One region of the Rummeliibacillus sp. JY-2-4R genome, then DNA from elsewhere that is predicted to be linked to it. Evidence: riboswitches for the same ligand, from Rfam matches in the RefSeq annotation. Region 1 holds a riboswitch; the other holds the start of a gene.
The links. A riboswitch is a leader RNA that binds a small molecule or an ion and turns the genes downstream of it on or off. The one in region 1 is predicted to bind preQ1.

Region 1 (4,416 bases):
CAGAAGATACGATTCACCGTATTACCTATAAAGAATTTGGGCAACGTACTAGAAAGTTAGCGTATGCTTTAACAAAGCTAGGAATGAAACGCGGGACAAAAGTGGGGACATTTGCATGGAATCATCATAGGCATCTGGAAGCCTATTTTGCTGTTCCTTGTGCAGGTGCAGTTTTGCACATGATCAATATTCGCCTATCTCCTGAGCATATAATTTATATTATCAATCATGCAGAAGATGAAATATTATTGATTGATGGAGATTTATTCCCATTAGTAGAGAAAGCAATCCCATTATTAAAAACAGTGAAATATATTGTTGTTATGCAAGATGGACAAGAATTGCCCAAAACCAATTTGCAAAATGTCTATTCATATGAACAATTATTAGCAGAAGCTGGAGATTACGAGTTCCCTGAAGATTTAGATGAAAATATGCCAGCAGGAATGTGCTATACAAGTGCAACTACAGGATTCCCAAAAGGCGTTGTTTATACACATCGTAGTTTAGTGCTCCATAGTATTGCACTAGGTTTAGCAGATTCGCTCGGAATTCGGGAAAATGATGTAGTAATGCCTGTTGTACCAATGTTCCATGTAAACGCATGGGGAATGCCATTTGCTGCAGTAAATTTCGGAACCACACAAGTATTGCCAGGCCCAATGTTTACACCTGGATTATTACTAGATTTAATTGAGCAAGAAAAAGTGACATTAACCGCTGGAGTCCCAACGATTTGGCTAGGCGCATTAAAAGAGTTAGAAGAAAAACCTAGAGACATTTCTTCGTTACGGACCATTGTATGTGGTGGTTCTGCCTCTCCGAAAGGATTGATTCAGATTTTTGAAGAAAAGTATAAAGTGCCATTTATCGTTGGGTACGGCATGACAGAGACTACGCCCATCGTAAGTCTATCAACTTATACTACTGAAATGGAGAATTGGTCTAAAGAGAAAAAGCTAGATATCCGTGCAACACAAGGGTTAACTGTTTCATTGGTTGAGACACGAGTTGTGAATGATGACGGGGAAGTTCCATGGGATGGCAGGACGATGGGAGAGCTAATCATTAGAGGGCCGTGGATTGCAGATGAATACTATAATGATGAAAGAACGGCAGAAGCATTCAAAAACGGTTGGCTTTATACAGGTGATATCGCTGCAGTCACTAAAGAAGGATATATTAAAATAATGGACCGTGTAAAAGATCTGATTAAAAGTGGAGGAGAGTGGATTTCCTCTGTTGATCTTGAAAACGCTTTGATGACACATGAAGCAGTTTTTGAAGCAGCTGTCATAGCTATTCCAGATGAAAAGTGGCAAGAACGACCATTAGCATGTGTCGTTTTAAAAGAAGGATACAAAACAACAAAAAAAGAATTACTGACTTATTTAGAGAGGCAATTTGCTAAATGGTGGGTACCAGATGATGTAGTGTTTTTAAAAGAAATTCCAAAAACCTCTGTCGGTAAATTCCTGAAAGCAAAGCTACGCGAGGATCTAGTTAAAAAATAAATAATAGGAAGCAATATTAAAAAAGAGCATTTCAATGTTAATTTACACATTGAAATGCTCTTTTTGCATATCAAGAATAAAGACTAATCTTCTATTAATTTACTAAGATTAATGCGTTTATTTAAAGCAGTCATAACAGGAATGCCGACAACCATTACCACGAATTCACCTACTGCACAAGTGAACCAAGTAAATAGGAACGGTAAGTCAATAGCAAGATGTAACTCAATCGCTATTAAGAACATTGTAAAAGTGAAAACGATTGTGTTGAAAATCATGCGTGTTAGAGTTCCTTTAATAAAGCGAGTGGAGAAGATAGTAATCGCTAATGCGACAATTGACTGACCCACACCAAATACTAAATCATATGTACCTAGTGGTGAGAAAAGGTTGGTAATGAATACGCCGATTACAATGCCAAGCATATATTTCTTGTTGAAAACCACAAGATGGTTGAACATTTCTGAAATACGGAATTGTATATTCGTAAAACCAAATGGTGCAATGAGCAGTGATACAGCGATATATAGTGCAGCAATAATTCCACTAACTGTCAAAGATTTAACTTTCATTTTTTAACCCCCTAGTTTTTTTACGTGGGATGGTTTCGAACCACGTTATTTTAGAAAACAATTAATTATTCTATATGTATTACAGAAGAATGTCAAACTTTCCTTAATGAATAAGGAAATAAAACAACAGAAGTCTTTATTAAAAAATAATTCGAAAAATTGTCACATTTAAATGGTGGTTTGCATAAACCTTTATAGATTGGTGATTTAGCGCTTTAAAGTACTGAACTTTAAGTAAATAAAGTTATTAGAAGATTCATAATATTATTGACGATTTGATAAGACTTTTGTAATATAACAATAATTAGTTATAACAATAGTAGAATGTGAGTTTATCGAAAGATGAGGGGGATTTTTATGGAGAAGACAAAAAAGTATTTATTGCTTTTAATGACAGCAATCATCGTGCTAGCTCTAGCTGCATGTGGTAGTAAAGCAGATTCATCAAAATCAAGTGACAAAGAAACAAGTGGAGCTACAGATGAAAAAACATATAAAATTGGTATTACTCAAATAGTTGAGCACCCATCTTTAAATGCGGCAACTAAAGGATTTAAAGCAGCACTTAAAGATGCAGGCTTAAAAGTTGATTATCAAACTGAAATCGCACAAGGTGACCAAAGTGTCAATACAACAGCTGCAAATAACTTAGTAGGTAGTGGAGTTGATTTAATCTTTGCTAACTCAACACCAAGCGCTCAAGCGGTAGCAGCAGCAACTACTGATATTCCAATTGTATTCACATCAGTAACGGATGCAGTTGGTGCTGAACTTGTAAAATCAATGGAAAAACCAGGTGGCAATGTAACAGGAACAGTGGATACTCATCCAGATGCAATTCCTAATACAATTAAATTCTTAAGTGAACAACTAAATGCCAAAAAAGTTGGTATGGTGTTCAACTCAGGTGAGCAAAACTCACGAGTACAAGTGGATGCAGCGAAAAAAGAAGCAAAAAATGCGGGCATTACAATAGTAGAAGCTTCAGCTGCTACTTCAGCGGAAGTAAAACAAGCGACTGAATCATTAGTAGGTAAAGTAGATGCCATGTACATCATTACAGATAACACAGTGGTTTCAGCTCTTGAATCCGTTTTAGATGTTGCAAATGAAAAGAAAATTCCTGTAATGGTAGGAGAACTTGATTCAGTGGCACGCGGCGGCTTAGGGGCTTATGGATTTAGCTACTATGATATTGGATATGAAGCAGGACAAAAAGCTGTGGAAATTTTAAAAGACGGTAAAAAACCTGCAGATATCCCAGTTGCATATCCAGCAAACCTAAAACTAGAAATTAATAAAACAACAGCGAACAAAATCGGCGTAAACATCAAAGAAGAATGGAAAGCAGAAACAGTCGACTAGATAGGGGATGATTCTATATGTTTATAGCAATTTTCGGCTCTGTGGAGCAAGGGATCATCTATGCAATAATGGCACTCGGAGTGTATCTAACATTCCGAGTGTTAGATTTTCCTGATTTAACAGTAGACGGTAGCTTTGTAACAGGCGCCGCAACAGCAGCAACGATGATTACATTAGGATACAACCCAATTATCGCAACAATATGTGCAACTGTAGCTGGCTTTGTTGCCGGTTCAATTACGGGAATTCTTCATACGAAAGCCAAAATCAACTCACTTTTATCCGGGATATTAATGATGATCGCTTTATACTCCATTAACTTGAGAATTATGGGGATGACAACAGATACGGCTGTTGGGCGTCCAAATATTCCACTCTCAAACGCAGAATCAATATTCACCTTATTCAATGGGTTTTGGGAAAAACTTGGATTAGACAAAGCGTTAAATGGCATGTTATCAAGCATGGGAGTAGAAAATGTACCTAAAACTTGGGGTATCATCTTCATCATGCTAATCTTAACTTTTGCGATTAAAATTATCTTCGACTGGTTCTTAAAAACCGAAATGGGCCTAGCAATTCGTGCAACAGGTGATAACGATAGAATGATTCGCAGTTTTTCAGCCAATACAGACACATTGACCATCTTAGGTTTAGGTTTATCCAATGGATTAGTGGCGTTATCTGGTGCACTAATCGCTCAATATGGTAAGTTTGCCGATATTGGTATGGGGATTGGGATGATTGTAATTGGATTGGCTTCAGTAATCATTGGTGAAGCTATTTTCGGTACAAAGACTATTGTACGCACAACATTAGCGGTTATTTTTGGTGCTATCATTTATCGAATCGTTTTAGCATTAGCACTACAAGTAGAGTTTTTAGATACAGGCGATATGAAGCTCATTACAGCTGTCATCGTGATTATTGCATTAGTCGTACCAACTATCAGAGCGAAACAAAAA
Region 2 (4,416 bases), 1.4 Mb from region 1:
TTACAATTTTTCCGCCAATGAGTAGTTTTGCACCTTCATCTTGGCCGATTTTCACATATTCATCGATTTTCTCAAGTGATGAACGGTTAATCACTGGGCCTACTTTTACGGACTCATCCAAGCCATCGCCCATTTTCAATTCTTGAATGCGACTAATTAGTTTGTATTCCAGTTGCTCTTTCACTTCTTGTTGAACGATTACTCGACTTGTAGCTGTACATCTCTGGCCTGCTGTACCAAATGCGCCCCAAAGGATGCCTTCTACTGCTAAATCAAGGTCAGCATCTGCCAACACCGTAATCGCATTTTTGCCACCCATTTCAAGTGAAGTTCTCTTTAATAATGCACCAGCTCGTCCGTTAATTTGCTTTCCTACTTCGTTGGAGCCTGTAAATGAAATGAGATCAATTTCTGGGTGGTCGACCATTGCGTTGCCAACTACGCTACCTGAACCATTCACTAAATTAATCAGTCCTTTGGGTAGCCCTGCTTCTTCATAGATTTTGACAAATTCTTGTGCAACCATTGGCGTTTCTGTTGCAGGTTTCCAAACAACTGCATTACCTGAAACAAGTGCAGGAAGTGACTTCCATGAAGCAATGGCAATTGGGAAATTCCATGGTGTAATAATCCCTACAACACCAATTGGAACACGAACACTCATCGCAAATTTGTTTCGTAATTCAGATGGGATTGTGTCACCAAATAGACGACGCCCTTCTCCCGCCATATAGTAAGCCATATCGATTGCTTCTTGGACTTCGCCACGACCTTCATCGATGACTTTTCCCATCTCACTTGTTAGGATTTGAGCAATCACTTCTTTTCTTTCTCTTAATAGATGAGCTACTTTATATAAAATTTCTGCCCGTTCAGGAGCAGGAACTAAACGCCAAAGTTTTTGAGAACTTTTCGCAGCTTTGACTGCTTTTTCCACATCTTCAATAGTAGATTGAGTAACTTCAGCCAAAACCTGTCCATTTGCTGGATTTACAACAGGGATAAATTTACCAGTAGAGCCTTCAGACCATACACCGTTAATGTAATTTAATATTTTTTCCAATTGTGTATCCCTCCATTGTTTTGATATTCAATTCCACTATATTCAATTGACCTTTTAATTATTTTTAGAACGGTATATAAATTGGACAAATTTTGACTTACATCTGTGTAGATTTATTGATGTAGGGTGTTGCTTAAACCGCTGAAAAAGTATGAATAGTAAAATAGTTTAATTAGAATTATGACAGTACCAGTTTCGGATTAAGTTTTGCAGATATTAATAAAAAATAAATTAAACAAATGCCCAAAAGTGTGTTACTATTGCTAATGAATTGAATAAACTTTTACTAATGGTAAGAGAGGTTCTAGATCAACCCTCTATAAAAAACTAGGGATAAACTATATTTTTAGCGATATAGTTTTTTATTTTGCTAGAATCCTTCTTGTTTTTAGAAATAAGAGAGGAGATGTACATATGTATTTTTAAATAGTGATCTGTTTGTTACATAACTTGTTTGATTCTTTTAGTAAATGAAAGAAATCACTATTTAAAGGAGTTTTTTTAATGACAGTATTTTTCTATCTTTGTGCAATTGTTCTGGCAAATGTGATTACAGCTAGCTTTGCACCTTTACAACTAGGTGTGTTTATTATTCCTTATGGGTCATTTTTGATTGGGGCAACTTTTATCTTGCGGGATTTGGTTCAAAATAAATATGGAAAGAAAACAACCTATCTATTTATAGGCCTTGCCTTATTACTTTCTGCGATTTCAAGTTACTTGCTTGGTGATACACTATGGATTGTTTTTGCTAGCGCCGTAAGTTTTGCTATTTCTGAGACAACGGATACGGAAATTTATTCACGCATAAAATCATCCATTAGCATGCGTATTCTTTATAGTGGGATTGTGGGTGGTATTTTGGATTCTACTGTATTTGTAATCTTAGGATTATCACCAATTGGAGCTGGATTTGTTCCTTGGGATGCAGTTTGGATGGCGATTTTAGGTCAAATTATTATTAAAATTATCATGCAATTCTTAGGAGTACTTGTTCTTCAGTTTACGAAATTAACGAAAACAGAATTTGCAAATTAAGGGTGAAATATTATGTTGAAAGATGAAAAGGCGATTGTTGTATTTAGTGGTGGTCAAGATAGTACCACTTGTTTATTTTGGGCTCTAAAAACATTTAAAGAGGTTGAGGCAGTAACCTTTAACTACAATCAACGACATGCAACAGAAATTGATTGTGCGAAAGAAATTGCCAATGATTTAGGTGTCAAACATCATATTTTAGATATGTCTTTATTGAATCAATTAGCGCCAAATGCTCTTACTCGTGACGATATCGAAGTAAAAGCTGGTGAAGATGGAGAGTTACCTTCCACTTTTGTTCCCGGACGTAATTTACTATTCATTTCGTTTGCTGGCGTTTTAGCCAATCAAATTGGTGCGAAACATATCATTACAGGTGTATGTGAAACCGACTTTAGTGGCTACCCAGACTGCAGAGATGATTTTGTGAAATCATTAAATGTTACATTGAACTTAGCGATGGATGAACATTTAGTGATTCATACGCCTTTGATGTGGTTAGACAAAGCAGACACTTGGAAACTAGCAGATGAACTTGGCAGATTAGAATATGTCCGTACCAAAACTCTGACTTGCTATAACGGGATTAAAGGTGATGGCTGCGGTGAGTGCCCTGCATGTGAACTGCGTTCGAACGGATATGAACGGTATATGGCAACAAAATCAAAATAATATACAGATGCTGATCTCCTGAGGTCAGCATCTTTTTTAATTCCCCATAGGAAACTAGTGCAAAATTATGCCTGGACTACTTCAAATGTAAATATCTTTACAAATCGCAAACAATACCAGAGTCATTTCTCCCGCACGCGTTAAATATATTTAAATATAATATCATAAGCAATTCTATTCCAATAAGGAAAGAAGCGGTGACAGATGGGTAATCCAATTCAGTACAATCCTTTTCAAAATCTGCAAGAAAAAAATATGTCATTTGAAGACGTATTCCATCATATTGTTGACTTCATGAGGGGAGATCCTAAAGGAAATTACCGACTTATTGTAGGCACCGATTCGCAAGTTCATAAAACAACTACCGTATTTATCACCGGAATCGTGATTTTGAATGAGAGTCATGGGGTATGGGCCTGCATCCGAAAAATCATTATACCTAGGAAAATGCTTCATCTACATGAGCGGATTTCTTTGGAGCTTTCCTATACAGAAGAAATTGTCTCCATGTTCACTGAAGAAAAGAAAAAATATTTGATTGATATTGTTCTTCCGTACATCTATGAAGGATCCTCCTTTACTATGGAAGGTCATATCGATATTGGAGCAGGCAAACGAAACAAAACAAGGGAATTTGTACAAGAGATGGTAGCACGCATAGAATCCATAGGAGTGGAGCCTAAAATAAAACCAAATGCGTTTGTGGCCTCTCATTATGCGAATCGGTATACAAGATAGATAGAACAACTTCGCATACGAACAAAATCATTTAAACTACTCTTAAAAACTTGAAAAAGAGCCTGAGCCACCATATACTAATAAGAAAAGGACCATCTAATATTCGCCTATTAAATGGTCCAATAAATCGATAGTTGGTCCCTTTTTGGGGTACTGACTTAAAGGTATAAGTAACCCATCCGTAGTTTTAAACTTGGAAGGGTTATTTTTTTTGGTTAAACGAAAGAATCATAACGATTAATGTTCCAAAGGATATAGCAAACATCAATGCCTCACTTACCGTCAATCGCACCACCTCCCAAGTCTCCATGCAAATAATCATGCAGACAAAATATGAAGATGCGACGCAGTTAGTCTGCGAATAAAGCCTCTTTGTCTTTTTCAATCCCCCTACTAGTTCCATCTATCTTAATAGAATTATACCAAACATTTGTTCTACTTCATAGTATTATGGCAATATCTATCATTTTCAATAAGAAATACCTAGAAAAATTTAAATCTGATACAAAATAAATTTTTCATTGAGTCAAAAGTATATTGCTTTTATATCTGAGCAAGCTGTGTTGATATCTAACAATAGATTTATATAGAACCACATTTAGTAAATTTATATTGAATAATCCTAAATACTCAATTGTGTAAAAATACCTACAATCACATTCAAAACCCAAAAACATCCCTTGACAGTCTCAAGTATTTCCTACTAGGAAACCAACGCCTGTATAGGTATAAAATACAATTTTTGTATAATTAACAAAATATAAACACTATCTTAATATTATGATGTTATATTCTGTAGGGGACTAGTAGAGTCAAAAAATTCAGAAAGATAGGTGTACTAAATGAAATTAGGTAGTAAATTTCAAGCCTCGATGATTTTATCGAGCACATTGGCAATTAGTTTG

Region 2: another riboswitch for preQ1. It lies ahead of ACWV26_RS08390 (VUT family protein); the one in region 1 lies ahead of ACWV26_RS01680 (QueT transporter family protein).

What each region holds. Positions count from the first base shown of each region.
Region 1 covers NZ_CM132623.1:335,712-340,127, forward strand. The annotation lists gene ACWV26_RS01675 (long-chain fatty acid--CoA ligase) at 1-1,514, shown strand, start outside; gene ACWV26_RS01680 (QueT transporter family protein) at 1,598-2,086, opposite strand; PreQ1 riboswitch class I at 2,092-2,136, opposite strand; gene ACWV26_RS01685 (ABC transporter substrate binding protein) at 2,444-3,451, shown strand; gene ACWV26_RS01690 (ABC transporter permease) at 3,469-4,416, shown strand, end outside.
Region 2 covers NZ_CM132623.1:1,729,489-1,733,904, reverse strand. The annotation lists gene ACWV26_RS08395 (aldehyde dehydrogenase family protein) at 1-1,063, opposite strand, end outside; PreQ1 riboswitch class I at 1,356-1,400, shown strand; gene ACWV26_RS08390 (VUT family protein) at 1,568-2,101, shown strand; gene queC (7-cyano-7-deazaguanine synthase QueC) at 2,117-2,773, shown strand; gene ACWV26_RS08380 (ribonuclease H-like YkuK family protein) at 2,978-3,511, shown strand; gene ACWV26_RS08375 (bifunctional 2',3'-cyclic-nucleotide 2'-phosphodiesterase/3'-nucleotidase) at 4,354-4,416, shown strand, end outside.